4 regions of the Paenibacillus sp. Dod16 genome follow, and region 4 is predicted to be linked to each of the others. Evidence: riboswitches for the same ligand, from Rfam matches in the RefSeq annotation. Region 4 holds a riboswitch; each other region holds the start of a gene.

Region 1 (3,878 bases), on a different contig from region 4:
CAATCGCTCTCGCCTTAAGCTTGCCCGCAACCTTCGACGGACGCGATGATATACTCGTTCTCACCTTTAGCGTTGTCCTTTTCTCACTTCTCGTTCAGGGGTTAACCATCAAACCTTTGGTTAAGAAGTTTGGATTAGCCAGCCCCGTGAAGGAAAAAGACGGGGCAGATATGTAAGAACCCTCCGTATAAGCAAAACAGAACATAAAACGAGTATAAGGTTCAGCCCCGGAGATCGAATTAAACGACTCCAGCTGAACCTTATTTTTTCGTATCCCGATTTGCGGATCGACCACTCTTAACCAATAAGCACTTTCTCTTCAGGCAACCGGTACTTTTGTTTGACTACTCTTTGCGACAGCGCGAAGGCCAGCGTTAAGGGGCCGAGTCTGCCGATGTACATGGTCAAAATGATGACTCCTTTACCAAAAGGAGACAGCTCAGGCGTCAATCCCATCGATAGGCCAACGGTGCCGAAGGCTGAGGTCACTTCGAACAGAACTTCCATAAAGTCCTTTTGCAAGCTATGCTCGCTTATGGTTAACAAGAATGTAGCGACAATCACAACGCTCACTGAGATCACCATGACGGCTATGGATCGGAGGATAATCGATTGGGGGATGCGTCGATTTAACAACTGCACGTCCTGCTTCCCCTTAATAATACTAATCAATGTGAATAACAGTACGGCAAATGTATTGGTTTTGATCCCGCCTCCCGTGGATCCGGAGGAAGCACCGATAAACATGAGGAAAATCATGAAAAACTGAGAAGTCGTCATCATCGCGGCTATGTCGATGGTATTAAACCCGGCCGTACGAGTCACCACGCCTTGAAAATAAGCCGCCCATACTCGCTCTCCCCAGCTCAAAGAGCCGAACGTACGGGAGTTGAACAACTCAATAATGAAAATTACGATAAACCCGGCTAAACATAGACATGCTGAAGTCGACAAAACGATTCTTGAATGAAGGGACAACTTATTCCACCTTCTATGCTTCCATAAGTCCAGAACAACAGTAAATCCAAGCCCACCAATGATAAAAAGCAGGGTGATGACGATGTTGACCAGCGGGTCTCCCACATACCGGCTCAAACTGTCTGACCAAAGACTGAAGCCAGCGTTATTAAATGATGAGATGGAGTGGAACACCCCATAATAAATAGCTTGCCCCAAGCCCAGTTCCTCCTCCCAACGAACAATTAACAAGGCTGCTCCGACGAACTCGATAATGAGCGCAATCAGAAAAATACCTAGCGATAGCCTCACTACGCCTTGCGTTGATAATGCGTTAGTGGATTCTTGGAGGAGCAGTCGATTTTTCAGTCCAATTTTCTTTCCAAGCACAACGGCGATCAAAACTCCGAAGGTCATGAAACCAAGACCGCCGACTTGAATCAGGCACATGATCATGATTTGACCAAAAAGGGAAAAGTCGGTTCCTGTATCCACTACGGCCAATCCGGTTACGCACACTGCAGATGTTGAGGTGAACAAAGCGTTTAACCAACCTACACCTTCACCTGATGACGATGATATGGGCAAGGCTAACAAGATCGCGCCGATTACAATCGGTGCGGCGAAACCAAGAAGGATCAGTCGTGAAGATGATAGGTTAAACTGTTTTAATGATTTTAGCGGCTCCGATTTGCCTTTAGCCATCCTATTTTCCCCTTTCAGATACGACAGACCATGAAACCCCGTAGACTTCTTTGCGTAGTATATACCATAGTAAAGCATAATTTTTGCTGCAATCCAATGATATGATGTTGTTGACTGATCGCTAACTGTTTACTTTCAGCATGTTTTAGCATAATATTTATTACGATAAATTTCATACGCATGAATGCTTAATCCTCTATGAGGAACGGGGGAACCAACAAAGCGACTAAGCTTTAGGGGTGAATTCTTTCTGGATAAGAAGGAACGGGAACTCTCAATCCCGAATCCGACAGCTAACCTCGTCAGCGTCTTGGGAAAGAACACTCTTACTACTTTGACTTGTCCATGATCCGTACAGCCAAGGCCTAGAAGCAGATTTTTCTCTGCCTCCAGGCCTTTTTTGTTAAAGCTGTTGTGTTTAGAAAAGAAAGGAATGATTATTCTGCTTAACAATGAAAAGATACTGGTATGCGTGTATTACGGTCCAAACGGAGAACGTCTCATCCGTCGAGGCGGCGAATTAGCCAGACTTCTTCAGTGTCCCCTGTTTGTGTTGAGCGTTATACCCTTGCGTGAAGATGAGTTAGATCAGGCACAAGAAAGGTATATGGCTGAGTGGCAAATGAAATGCGACGAGTATGGGGCAACCTTCATTGTCAAAACGAATGAAGATCGCAAAGCTTCGGAAATCATAGCGGAAACCGCCAAGAATCATCAAATTACCCAGCTAATCATCGGACAATCCGGTCAAACGCGGTGGCAAGAAATTACGCGTGGTTCGTTTGTCAACGAACTCCTAAACCAGATCGGCGAAACGGATTTGCACATTGTAGCGGTTCAAAGGATGGATGATCAAATGGCTGACACCCATGAACGGGGAATTCGAGTCACTGTGTTCAGGGAGGGTTCTCATTATCTGCTTGGCGGTAAGGAATCCGGGGGCGATCCAATAGCCGAAGGTCTATTTTTCAAAGAGTTAAATACCGATTTTGACACCGGCTTGCTGAAAATAAAAACAGACCACGAGATCCAATATTTGAAAATAAGTCACGGAAAAGTGGTAGAGTCGTCTTTTTTCCAAAACAGAAAATTCTTTGATAAACCCGGCGATCAATAAAGAATGGGGGTGGAACTTGTGAGAAGAACATTTATGAATTCAAAAGATCGAAATACACAACATTCCGCTCCTGACACAATGGAGTTGTTTATCAACAAGCTTAAAAAAAATATGAGTCCCCCTCAACTCGTCATGCTTGTCTTTTTCACTTTAATAATAATCGGGACCACATTGCTCGCGCTGCCCTACTCTTCCTCCACCGGGAGGTCAATTGGTCTGCTGGATGCTTTATTTACAGCCACCTCAGCAATATGCGTAAACGGGCTCGTTGTCTTGGATACCGGTAGTGTTTTTTCAACTTTTGGACAAGTCATTATCATGATCTTGATTCAAATTGGCGGGCTCGGCTTTATGACCTTTGGCGTTATGGTTGCCATTGTTCTGGGGAAAAGGATTGGCTTGAAGCAACGAATGATTATTCAGCAAACCACGCATTCGACCTCGGCACAAGGTTTGGTTAAATTATCCATGTATATGGTACTCATTGCATTCGCGTTTGAAGCCTTGGCTACGATTGTCCTTACGCTCCGTTGGCAACAGGACGTCGGGTGGGGACAGGCAGCCTACTACGCACTTTTCCATTCCGTTTCGGCATTCAACAATGCCGGATTTGCCCTGTGGTCTGACAGCCTTTCTCCCTTTGTCGGCGATCCGATCGTCAATATTACGATTGTCCTGCTATTTATCATTGGAGGCCTCGGCTATATCGTCATTGTGGATGTATTCCAAAAACGTTCATGGAAGAAGCTTTCGCTTCACTCCAAGGTTGTCCTAGTCGGAACAGGAACGTTGTCCCTGCTCGGTTTTCTATTTATATACTTTTTAGAGAGCTGGAATCCGTCAACCTTTGGCCAATTGAGCGAAAGCGAACAAGTGCTGGCTGCTTTTTTCCAAGGCATAACGCCTCGAAGCTCGGGGTTTAACACGATAGATATCGGTAGCATGCTGGCGGCTTCTCAGTTTTTCATTATTATTCTGATGTTCATCGGTGCTGCTTCCGGAGGAACAGGCGGCGGTATTAAGATCAATACGCTTGTTGTACTCATCCTAGCTACGATCCAAACCTTTCGCGGGGGCGGTCAAATCCATGCCTTCAAAC
Region 2 (3,878 bases), on a different contig from region 4:
GCAGTTTTTCTAAACAATGTTCCTGATACTCCTCATATAAATGTATGATGACTTCAGAATCTGTGTTCGTTTTAAACGTATGACCAAGGTCTTCAAGTTCTCTTTTTAATGATTGATAATTATAAATCTCACCGTTAAAAACTAGCCAAAGGCTCTGATCTTCGTTGGAAATAGGCTGGCTGCCGTGTTCCAAATCAAGGATCGACAAACGGGTAAATCCTAAAGCAATCCGATCTACCACCCTAATGCCCGTTTGATCGGGACCACGATGTTTGATTGCATCGGTCATTTTTCTAATTGCTACCGTCGTTGGCAGCGAATTGTTTTCAAACATCAAAAGCCCTGTAATCCCACACATAGAAAAAGTCTTCCCTTCCGGATTATTAACTACGCAGTGTAGTGTTTTTGATAAAAAAATTGATCCTTGTTTAAAAACATCAAGAAATCAATAATATATTATATACTACGAATTGTAGTTTATTTAATTTAACTAGTCAATTTTTCATTTTATGGTATTTCCATTGAAGATTAATGAATTATGTTAGATTAAATTCTTAACAAGATTTAATTCACCTGCGATACAAAAAAACAAACCCGTGGTTTTTACCAGGGCTTGTCTAATTACAAATAAGTACTAGTGCAATCCACTAACCATTTTTGTATAACTTTGTTTAGAGATTGTACGTCTTGCTGTAACGTATCGATCCTTATAGTATGATTCCGATAAATTACTAATCCTTACTCCTTTACTACTGGAAGAATGAGCAAATTGCCCATTACCGATATAAATCCCTGCATGAGATATACCAGCACCACTTGTATTAAAGAAGACCAAATCTCCAGGTTTGAGATTTTTCTTTGCAACTGGGGTACCTGTTTTTGCCTGAGCATTTGATGTCCGTGGCAGCTCCAAATTAAACTTATCAAAGATATACAAAATAAAACCAGAACAATCAAATCCACTCGATACAGAAGTTCCCCCCCACTTGTAAGGTGTACCAACAACTTGACTTACTTCTGTACGCAATTTGGATTGATCATCAGCAAACGCATTAGTCGCACCAGCTGACAAAATAACTGCAGACCCTATTAATGAAATCATGAATTTCTTCAAACACATGCTCTCCCTTCGGATGCCTACGGAGTTAGCTAAGGGTTCGGTAGAAGGCGCCCTTTATTCCTTTTCAATCAAGAATAATTCACCCGGAATGGTTCCCCCGTTTTCAAAAATGAAACTCGGCATTAAAAATTAATTTTTTGTAACCCTACATAATGTAGTACATTTTCGTGTATGTTGTCAATCCCATCCTCTAAATCCATCATTTTTTTTATTAAAAGTCGAGTTTCGTTCAAATTCACCCTATAAAGTACAAATATAAGGAGAAGTTCCGCTCTTATTGTATTATTCTTATATGAACACCGACTTCTTCTAAGTTAATTATTAAATACATTTTTGTAACCACTTCTTTTTCAGCATAAGCAGAAAAAACTGTTCCAGCAGACGTTGATCTGCTCTAACAGCTATCTCCAATTTATATATAATTTTAGTTATAACTTATAATCAATAAACCCTCCTTTCTCACAAGGAGGGTTATTGATTATTGAGTCTGTTCTACGCTGCCATTGCTCTACAAGCCTCTGCACATCTAAAACAAGCTTCTGCACATTCTTGACAGTGTTTTACATCATGCATTTTACATTCTGTGCCACATTCTTCACAAACGTCGGCACAGATACTACAGATCTCACGCGCATAAACACTGTTCGTTGACATTGCATGCGCAGCAAAAGCACAAATATCAGCACATTGTCGATCCAAACGAATACATTTTGTCATCATAGCTACATTCTCTTCATCAAGACAAGCGTTGTAACAATGATTACATACCATCATACAACGTATGCATTCCTCGATACACTTTTGGTATTGTTCATGTGACATAGTCAATATCTCCTTTCGAATTTACGATTCAAGAATTTAGGATGCACAACACTTTTTATTTGATTCAAAAAATCAAATAATGTAATCACCTCGCTTTACATACGATTTGTAACCTATTGTTAGGTTGACTATTATATAACCCGAAGTTATGTAGATTTTGTGAGGAAACTGGACAAATTTGAAAATGATGATTGTACATGAAGACTGAGCTTTGAATCCGTGATTACTTTACTCTTTTAGGTTTAAATTAGTATTAATGGGTAACAATACTACGTGATGTAGTCCTAACAATCTTTTCTTATTACGGCATTAGACTAAATAATCTTATGAAGAGGTGAATTCAATGTATAAAAACTCCAAAAAGAGCGTGAAACATCAATTCACGAACAATCATATGCCCAAACACGAAAGTGAGCAGCAGCATCAAGGGATGAAACACGACCATGACCATTCCGGATCACATCATAGTACCGGGCACCAACATAGCGGCGGGGATAAACATGCCGGTCATCATGTAGATGACTTTAAAAAACGCTTTTATATTTGTTTAATTATTACAATTCCAATCATGGCTCTTTCGCCAATGATTCAGATGTTCATTGGGGTACATTGGCGGTTTCCATATGACACCGTTTTACTGTTTCTACTCTCCACATTTGTCTTCTTTTATGGAGGTAAGCCTTTTCTAGTTGGTGCATATCGAGAACTAAATCAAAAGAGCCCTGGCATGATGACGTTAATATCACTTGCTATCGTTGTTGCTTACGTATATAGTTCATTAATTGTCATAGGATTGACGGATGTAGACTTCTTTTGGGAACTGGCAACCCTTATTGTCATTATGCTGCTAGGTCACTGGCTAGAAATGAAGTCTATTTTAGGTGCATCTAATGCCCTAGAAGAACTGGTCAAACTAATCCCTTCTGAAGCACATCTTATTATGGAAAATGGAGATATCAAAGAGGTAAGCGTGTCAGAATTAAGCCCAGAGCAAACGATTTTAATTAAACCAGGAGAGCGAATCCCTGTAGATGGAATCATTGTGAAAGGACAATCATCACTCGATGAATCCATGCTTACGGGGGAATCCGTCCCGGTCATCAAGAATCCTGGAGATAAACTCATTGGAGGAGCTGTCAACGGTGAAGGAGCATTAACCGTAACGGTTACCAATAGTGGTGAAAAGGGTTACTTATCCCAAGTTATTTCACTAGTTAAAGAAGCTCAAGAATCTAAATCTAAAACTCAAAACTTATCCGATCGTGCGGCAAAATGGTTATTTTATGTAGCTTTAGGTGCAGGCTTAATAACCCTACTCGTATGGCTCTCTTTGGGTTACGGCTTTAACTTCGCGATACAGCGAATGGTGACTGTGATGATTATTGCGTGTCCACACGCTTTGGGTTTGGCTGTACCTCTTGTTGTATCAACCACTACCTCGATAGCAGCGAAAAAAGGGTTATTGATACGAAACCGCACTGCTTTTGAAGAAGCTCGAAAATTGAACGCGGTCGTATTTGATAAAACCGGAACGCTTACTCAAGGTAAATTTGGAATTACCGATATTCTACCTGCATCGGGATATACAGAGACGGAAATTTTAACCCTCGTTGGTGCCCTTGAAGCTCAATCCGAACATCCTATCTCTAAAGGTGTAGTAGAAGAAGTGAAGAACCGTGAAATAAAAATACCAGAACCAGAGTCATTTGAAGCACTGACGGGGAAAGGTCTTAAGGGGAAAGTTAACGGTAAGGATGTTTTGGTTGTTAGCCCTGGCTTTATGGAGGATCAAAAAATAGATTATCCTATTTCGGAGTATAATAAGCTGGCATCACAAGGAAAAACGGTTGTCTTTGCCGTTGTTGATAACCAATATGCCGGTCTAATTGGCCTTGCAGATAAAGTCCGTGAAAGTGCAAAGAACGCTGTAGAAAAT
Region 3 (3,878 bases), on a different contig from region 4:
TTACCCAGTACCGGAATGATCGGCGGCACCGCTTGCGGCAGGATAATACTTCGCCAGGTTTGGGCTTTCGTGTAATTCAGTGCTGTGGCAGCCTCCCATTGTCCCTTCGGCACTCCCTCGATTCCGGATCGGTACACCTCGGACAGATATGTGCTGTAATGCAGCCCGAGACCGATCACCCCGGCATAGAAGGCCGGAATGGAGATTCCGGTAAGAAGCGGCAGGCTGTAATACAGGAAGAAGACCTGCACCAGCAGCGGTGTATTGCGAATGAATTCGATCATTCCTTTGGTTATTAGTGACAGCATCTTAAATCGGCTCCGCACTGCAAAAGCAAGCAGCAATCCGATGATCAATGCCACCGCGAAAGCGCAGATCGTCACCCATACCGTCATTTTTAATGCACTCAAGAGCTGGGGCAGGATATCCCATACATAGTTCCAATCCCACATGACTATAACCTCCCCGCTGTCCATTTACGCTCCAGCAGTCGAACTGCCAGCGAAACGAGCGTAGCAATGACAAAATACATGAGGAGCAGCAGCACCAGAATCTCGGTCGTCCAGGAGATGTAATTATTGCGGAGCACCATCGCCTGATACGTTAAATCCGCCATCGTGATGAAATAAACCAGTGAGGTGGATTTGATGAGCTCCACAAGCTGATTCCCGAAAGGGGGAAGCATTCGCAGGGACGCTTGAGGCAATATGACATTCCACAGTCTTTGCCAAGGCTTCAGATTAAGCGCTACAGCGGCTTCCCATTGTCCTTTCGGAACGGCCAACACGGCGCTGCGAACGATTTCCGAGCCGTATGCGCCGAAGTTCAGTCCGATCGCGAGGATCGCAGCCAGCATTTTCGGAAGCTCGACGCCGATGAACGGAAGGGCGAAATACAACCAGAACAGCTGCACCAGCAAGGAGGTCCCCCGAAAGACTTCCACGTACACGGCTGTCAACGTGCGAATGATCCACAGCTTCGACAGTCGGCATAACCCGGCTGCAAAGGACATCACGACCGCAAGAATGGCTGAAAAGAAAGCAACTACAATCGTGATCTCCGCCCCTTTCAACAGCGTAGGGAGAAAATCAATCCACGAATTCGGCATGCTATTCCCCGCAAAGGGCAGCGGCCGTCATCTCGCCCGGGAGCTCTTCTTCTGTGAACCCGAACTTCTGCAAAATTTCCAGCAGCTCGCCCGACTCCTTCATTTTTTGAAGCTCCGCATTATAAGCCTCCTGGAACTCGGTATCCGCTTGGCGGAAAGCCGTAGCTCCATAACCGCGAACGCTTTCGCCGTCGATGACCGGCTGCTCGAAATCAGCCACGCGTTCGATGCTGTCGTCGCTGGCCGAATCCAGCATCGCCTGCAGGGACGGCCCCGTCATGGTAATTGCATGCACCCGGTCTGCCTGAAGGGCGCTAATGGCCGAGGCTTGATCGGGGACCTGCACAATCCGGTCCGTAGGAATGCCGGACTTTTCCATATAGCCGATTTCGACCGCACCGGTCATAACGGCGACCTTAGCTTGGTCATGATTGGCAATATCCTCATAACTTCCAAGTCCCAGCGGATTCCCTTGCTTCACCGCAATGGCTTCCCCGATGCTGTACTCCGGATTAGCAAACAATACGGCAGAGCAGCGATCCGGATTAATGAACATGCCTGCGGTAATTAGATCAAACCGCTCGGCCTGCAGTCCGGCAACCAGCGATCCGAATTCCGTAAGCTCTCCCCTCATTTCCTTGATGCCAAGCCGCTCCAAAATAACCCTCGCAATCTCAACCGCTTCTCCTGTCAGCTCCCCGTTGGCCTCTTTATAGGCATAAGGCTTCTCATTCGCAAATCCCACGGTGATATACCCCTGCTCAATGGCTTGCTCCAATGTACTCCCTTTGTCGCCGCAAGCCGCAAGCGACACCCCCATAATCAATGACAACATCAGTACAACCACTCTCTTCAAAACTTCCCACAACCTTTCATTATGACTTTGGTATTCTTAAAAATGGCATGTTGAAATTATCCATGTTAACCCATATGTTAACTAGGATTTAAGCGTATTCAGATACCTTGCATGGGTCGGACCTTCAGGGAAGATGATTCATCCATCTCCTTCCACGCTTAAACCCAATGCCATCTGACCGATTTAATTGGTTTTGGTTAAACATTTGCAGGCCTTGCCCCTCCTCTTTAGCAGAATACAAAAAGACCACCAAACAGGGGATCTAGACATAGCTCCGCCAGCAGGGGGTCAAAAAATAGAGAAAAGGCCCCTAAAGAGAATTAAGGGCCTTTGTTATGAACATCCATTATGTATGCAAGACCCATCCACTGCTGACGAGGTTAGCTGACGGACTCGGGTAAGATGGTACCCTACACTCGTGATTCCAAGTGACTCGCCCCTGATGAAACTGGTTCCCCCGCTTTCCGGAAAATGTATGCCGGAAACTAAGCGTGTGTCCATGATAAAGGGAACTTCAGGAAAAGTCAAACCCCTTTAACCGCTTTTTCTGGAAATTCAGAGGCGGAAGTTCCGCTCTTCCAGGGCCTATGACAAGCATGAAAAATGCCTCATTCAAGCCTCTCCCCCAACGATGCAGTAATTTTATTCCAGTCTCATTTTTCGCTATATAGCAGGCATTTGCCATGCCTCCCTTACTCATTCATGTGGTGGATCGTTTATGCCATGAATTACATTCGGATTGTGAAAGCTTTCCCCACACATTTACGGCGTAAATACGGCGCAAATTTTTTTTTTGAACCGCTGCGTACCGAGCCTATGAATATCGTAGGGAAATCCGAAATTCATCCTATAGTTTTGCTATTCGTCAATAGATGAATGCCTCCGGGGCTAGCGTACATTCTGGAAATTATAGGTGTTTATCTATCATTTATGCGCTATTAACCCATGCCGTACCGAGAGTATTTGCGTAGTATAGAAAAAATCTAAAGGAGGTGCTTCATTTGGAACGTTCTTCTAGAAAGAGAAAATTGTGTGCTCTTAAAAAAATAGAGAAAAAAGTCATTCATGCGAAGAAAAAGCATTGCCCGTCTCATGGTCATGGTGATCATAAAGGCCACGGCGGTGGCATTAAAAAGCGTCGATGCCCAAGAGCTATCCGTGGACCTGTAGGTCCTCAGGGTCCTATCGGACCGGTTGGACCGGTCGGACCTATCGGGCCTGTGGGACCTGCCGGACCGACAACTGGTATTGCAGGACCTGCTGGACCTGCCGGACCTGCTGGACCTGTCGGGCCTGTCGGACCTGTCGGACCTGCGGGACCTACTGGAGCTACTGGAGCTACTGGGGCAACAGGGGCTACAGGAGCAGCCGCCGGAGGAGCCATCATCCCATTCGCATCCGGCATACCGCTTGCTCTGACCACCGTTTTAGGCGGATTAGTCGGATCCGTTGGTCTCGTAGGATTTGGTAACTCGGCCAATACGTTTACGCTGGCTGGCGGTACGATTGACCTCACTGGAGCCGCTGGAACTCTGCTTAACATGGCGTTTAACACGCCACGAGCCGGTACCATCACTGGCATCTCCGCTACCTTTAGCACTACTGTGGCGCTTTCCCTGCTGGGAACTACCGTTACAATTACAGCACAACTGTACAGTGCGCCGGCTACAAGCAACATTTTCGCACCGGTACCAGGCGCTCTTGTTACGCTGGCTCCGCCTCTTACGGGCGTTCTCGCTCTCGGTACGGTAAGCAACGGCTTCGTAGAAGGCCTGGCTATTCCGGTGCCGGCCAATACACGCCTGTTAATGGTATTCTCGGCAACCGCAGCTGGCGCAACACTTGTCACTGCAGTGGCAGGTTACGGCAGCGCTGGTGTCAGCATTATATAAGTTTCGTTTTCCACCTGCAAAA
Region 4 (3,878 bases):
AGATGGGCATGGCGCTGGATCTGGAGAAGGCGTACGAGAACATCAAAATGGTGGTGAAAAAGGCGAAAGAGCACCGCAATTTCGTTCGTCTGGATATGGAGGATTCGCCGTACACCCAGGCGACGATTGATATGACGCTGCGGCTCCATAAGGAGGGGCTGACCAACGTGGGGACCGTAATGCAAGCCTACTTGTTCCGTACGGAGGAGGACGTCAAGAATTTGATGCATGCCGGCGTAAATCTGCGGTTGGTCAAGGGGGCGTACAAAGAGCCGGGAACCATCGTCTTTCAGCAGAAGCGGGAGGTCATTGACAACTATAAGAAGTTGATCAAAATGCATTTTGATCAGGGAGCCTACGTCGCGATTGCTTCGCACGACGACAACATCATCGACTGGGTGAAGGTGTTTGCCGAGCAGAGCCGCATAGACAAACAGGACTATGAATTTCAGATGCTGTACGGACTGAGGATGAACGATCAGGCTGCCCTGGCACAGGACGGCTACCGTATCCGGTGTTATATGCCCTACGGAACGATGTGGTACCCGTATTTCACCCGGCGGCTGGCAGTGAAGCCGGCCAACCTGATGATGGTGCTCAAGAATATGTTCAAGTGAGCGGGGGGAAAACAACCAATTGCAATGGAGAGAGAACGGTAGCTCTTTCTAGCAGCTGTCCTAGAAGGAATAATATGCCTCCGAGCAGTCCATCAGGAAGGAACGCTCCAGCGGCAGGCTGCCTAACCGCATACGGGTGATGTGCTGTTGCAGATTGGCCTCCAGATCGGCGAGGGCCGATACGGCGAGCTGCATTCGTGCGGATCCCCACTGCTGCTGCTTCTGGGCATAGCGAATGGCCTCGGTCACGGGCATACCTCTCAGCCTCGTAAAGACGGATGCCCAGCGGATCAGATCCGCGAATTCTCTTGTGCTTGGCAGGGCATATTCGGCATACCCGGCCGCGTCTTTGCAGCTGATTTTGAACAACCCGCAGTTCCAATCTCGGTCGCTCCAGGGGATAAAGCGTTCAGCCGAGCACCGGTCGAAACGAAATATCTCCATGCAGCGGATGAGCTCTGCATTTAATGCAGGCGATGCGGTTTCGATGACGGGAGCCAGTGCGGCCTCGATGAGTTTCGTCATGATCTGCGCTCCTTTATAGGAATGTTATATGCACGGCAAAAAGGCCTGGTGAGCAGAGTAACCCCGCTCTCCAGGCCTATTTATCGTTAGTGGCCCTGCTACAGTGGCCGCTTCGCTTAAGGCTCGGGAGCTCAGCGTAAACGAGTGTTTCGAATGATGGATGAATCATACGCCGGAGGAATCTAAAAGTAAATGGCCATATTGGACGGATACATTCCGAAAATCGATGAAAACCGTAAAAGAAAACGCGTACATTCGGTTGTGTCATCTATTATCATGGCAAAATCTCGGTATCTCGATAGATTGCGATAAATACAAGAAAACAAGAGAAATACATAGTATAGAGCAGGATTCAAGAGATAATGGAGCGAAACCGGACAGATCCTGTTCGACATAACGCCCCACGTGTTTCTGCTCACATTTACTTCCTGTAAGGCCGGACGTATGATACGAACTATGAATTGACGGACATCGGCAGCAGGCATACGGGCAGCCGTTCCATGAAGACCTAAAGGCTGTGTGGGAGCTGCCGGGTTCTTTATGGATCGAATCTCGGGCGAGGGCACCATGGGCCTTCGCTGGAAATGCAGGATGATGCGACTCTCACCGCTCGAACCTGATGCTGTGCTGTTTTGCCGGGCCTGAATGTTAGTCAATCGCTAATAGAATAACATGCTACTCGTTTTTAATTTTCGCTGAGTCCTTGAATGGAAAAGGAACGGGGGAACCAGTCGGGAGATAAACTTGATCTCTCAGGGGTGAATCCCATGGACAAGATAACGGTCTATGGGTAGGGCGACTCTCACGCCCGAATCCGTCAGCTAACCTCGTAAGCGTATCGAGAGAGGCAACGATTGTCGTGGACTTGGGCCACGGTGTATTTCACCGTGTTCTGATGAAGAAGCCTGCGGGAAGAGTTCTTCTCTTTCCCCAGGCTTCTTTGTTGTTGTCTTCTCTTTCTGAACTTTTTAGGAGGAGAACAAAAGATGGAGAAACCGCAGGAGTTTATCCTGGTATCCGCGCCGAACAAGGCCGGGGAAGAATTTATCCGCCAGTTGATCTATATGCGCATTTCGTTTGCGGCCATAGCCAACAACCGGGTTGAGCAGGAGAGGCTGCGGGAACTAGGCTGCACCAACATGATTGTTATCGATACAAGGGATGAACAAACCTGGATCATTCCCGAGTTTCCCGTCAGCAAGGTGTATTTGTTCGAGAGCAGCTTGAACCTGTGCTGCCGCTATTTACGGATCTGCCGGACATGGACGACGGAGTCGATTTATGTGATTACCCATTCCAGCAATCCGCGATTGATATATAAGGGACTGGGGGCCGATGTGGTGCTTCATACGAACCATCATCAGGTATCCTTCCTGATTTCATCCATTGTCAGCTAAGCGTCTTGGCTGATGTGACCATGAGGTTTTAGGAGGTTATATTCATGCAGGATTTATATATGGTGCTTATCTTGGGAGGAACCTACGGACTGCTCATGCTGTTTATGTCCTGGTGCGGACGCGTGGTTTCGGAACCGGAGGTGGATTAGTTGTGATGATCATTTTAATATGCACGCTCTTTATTTTTCTATATTTGATTTACGCGCTGATTCATCCTGAAAAATTCTAGGGAAACAGCTGAAGGAGGAAGACATTCGTCATGGGCATTTTACAAATTGCCATCGTTATACTCGTTCTGGTGCTGCTGGTAAAGCCGCTCGGAACTTATCTATATCAGGTGTTTCGCAATGAGGGGAATGGAACGGATAAATGGTTCTCCTGGTTGGAGAAACCGATCTTCGCACTGATTGGGTTGAAAGAACGCAAGGGAATGACATGGAAAGGGTATGCCGTCAGCTTTGTGATAACGAATATCGTGCTCGTGTCGGCGGGGTATTTGATTCTGCGGATACAGAGAGTATTGCCCTTCAACCCGAACGGTATCGACAATATGGAATCGACCTTGTCGTTCAATACGATCATCAGCTTTATGACGAATACGAATCTCCAGCATTACAGCGGGGAGTCGGGATTATCCTATATGGCCCAGATGGCCGTCATTACGATGATGATGTTCGCGTCCGCGGCGACCGGGCTATGCGTGGCGATTGCGTTTATCCGGGCGGTGACCAGCAAGGGTACAACCGTCGGCAACTTTTTTGAAGATTTCGTCAAAGCCCACACCCGGGTGTTTATCCCGGCCGCATTTATCATTGCGATGGTACTGGTTGCGCTGCAGGTGCCGCAGACTTTGCAGCCTACGCTCAGCGTCACGACGCTTCAAGGAAGCGAGCAGCAAATAGCGGTGGGACCGGTGGCTGCGCTGGAATCGATCAAGCATCTGGGCACCAATGGGGGCGGGTTTATGGGGGTCAACTCGGCGCATCCGTTCGAGAACCCGTCCCCGCTGACCAATGTGATCGAGATCCTGTGCATGTGGAGCCTCGGGGCGGCGCTTCCTTACACATTTGGTTTGTTCGCGAAGAGCCGTAAGCAGGGCTGGATTATTTTCTCGGTAATGATGACCTTGTTTATCGGATTCCTGTCCTTGAACTATGCGGCTGAAACGAACGGCAATCCGGCGCTGAACCGGCTGGGTATGGATACCTCCCAAGGCAGCATGGAGGGCAAGGAGGTCCGGTTCGGGATCGCCCAGTCCTCCCTGTTCACCACGGTGACGACCGCGGCCACGACCGGGTCGGTCAACAACATGCATGATACGCTCACACCGCTTGGCGGG

The links. Region 4 has a riboswitch for cyclic di-AMP ahead of ACPV3A_RS12865 (hypothetical protein). Riboswitches for the same ligand answer to the same signal wherever they lie in the genome.
Region 1: linked by a shared signal. The riboswitch ahead of ACPV3A_RS16165 (universal stress protein) and the one ahead of ACPV3A_RS12865 (hypothetical protein) in region 4 are both predicted to bind cyclic di-AMP.
Region 2: linked by a shared signal. The riboswitch ahead of ACPV3A_RS21545 (C40 family peptidase) and the one ahead of ACPV3A_RS12865 (hypothetical protein) in region 4 are both predicted to bind cyclic di-AMP.
Region 3: linked by a shared signal. The riboswitch ahead of ehuB (ectoine/hydroxyectoine ABC transporter substrate-binding protein EhuB) and the one ahead of ACPV3A_RS12865 (hypothetical protein) in region 4 are both predicted to bind cyclic di-AMP.

What each region holds. Positions count from the first base shown of each region.
Region 1 is NZ_JBNDYG010000020.1:48,463-52,340, forward strand. Features, by position in the region: gene ACPV3A_RS16155 (cation:proton antiporter) at 1-176, shown strand, start outside; gene ACPV3A_RS16160 (TrkH family potassium uptake protein) at 298-1,662, opposite strand; cyclic di-AMP (ydaO/yuaA leader) riboswitch at 1,838-1,985, shown strand; gene ACPV3A_RS16165 (universal stress protein) at 2,096-2,779, shown strand; gene ACPV3A_RS16170 (TrkH family potassium uptake protein) at 2,858-3,878, shown strand, end outside.
Region 2 is NZ_JBNDYG010000030.1:55,967-59,844, forward strand. Features, by position in the region: gene asnB (asparagine synthase (glutamine-hydrolyzing)) at 1-358, opposite strand, end outside; gene ACPV3A_RS21545 (C40 family peptidase) at 635-1,114, opposite strand; cyclic di-AMP (ydaO/yuaA leader) riboswitch at 1,119-1,252, opposite strand; gene ACPV3A_RS21550 (four-helix bundle copper-binding protein) at 1,613-1,942, opposite strand; gene ACPV3A_RS21555 (heavy metal translocating P-type ATPase) at 2,286-3,878, shown strand, end outside.
Region 3 is NZ_JBNDYG010000039.1:10,010-13,887, forward strand. Features, by position in the region: gene ehuD (ectoine/hydroxyectoine ABC transporter permease subunit EhuD) at 1-452, opposite strand, end outside; gene ehuC (ectoine/hydroxyectoine ABC transporter permease subunit EhuC) at 455-1,108, opposite strand; gene ehuB (ectoine/hydroxyectoine ABC transporter substrate-binding protein EhuB) at 1,110-1,943, opposite strand; cyclic di-AMP (ydaO/yuaA leader) riboswitch at 2,321-2,466, opposite strand; gene ACPV3A_RS26440 (exosporium glycoprotein BclB-related protein) at 2,966-3,856, shown strand.
Region 4 is NZ_JBNDYG010000014.1:82,499-86,376, forward strand. Features, by position in the region: gene ACPV3A_RS12855 (proline dehydrogenase family protein) at 1-617, shown strand, start outside; gene ACPV3A_RS12860 (hypothetical protein) at 678-1,142, opposite strand; cyclic di-AMP (ydaO/yuaA leader) riboswitch at 1,826-1,994, shown strand; gene ACPV3A_RS12865 (hypothetical protein) at 2,129-2,539, shown strand; gene ACPV3A_RS12870 (potassium-transporting ATPase subunit F) at 2,694-2,768, shown strand; gene kdpA (potassium-transporting ATPase subunit KdpA) at 2,799-3,878, shown strand, end outside.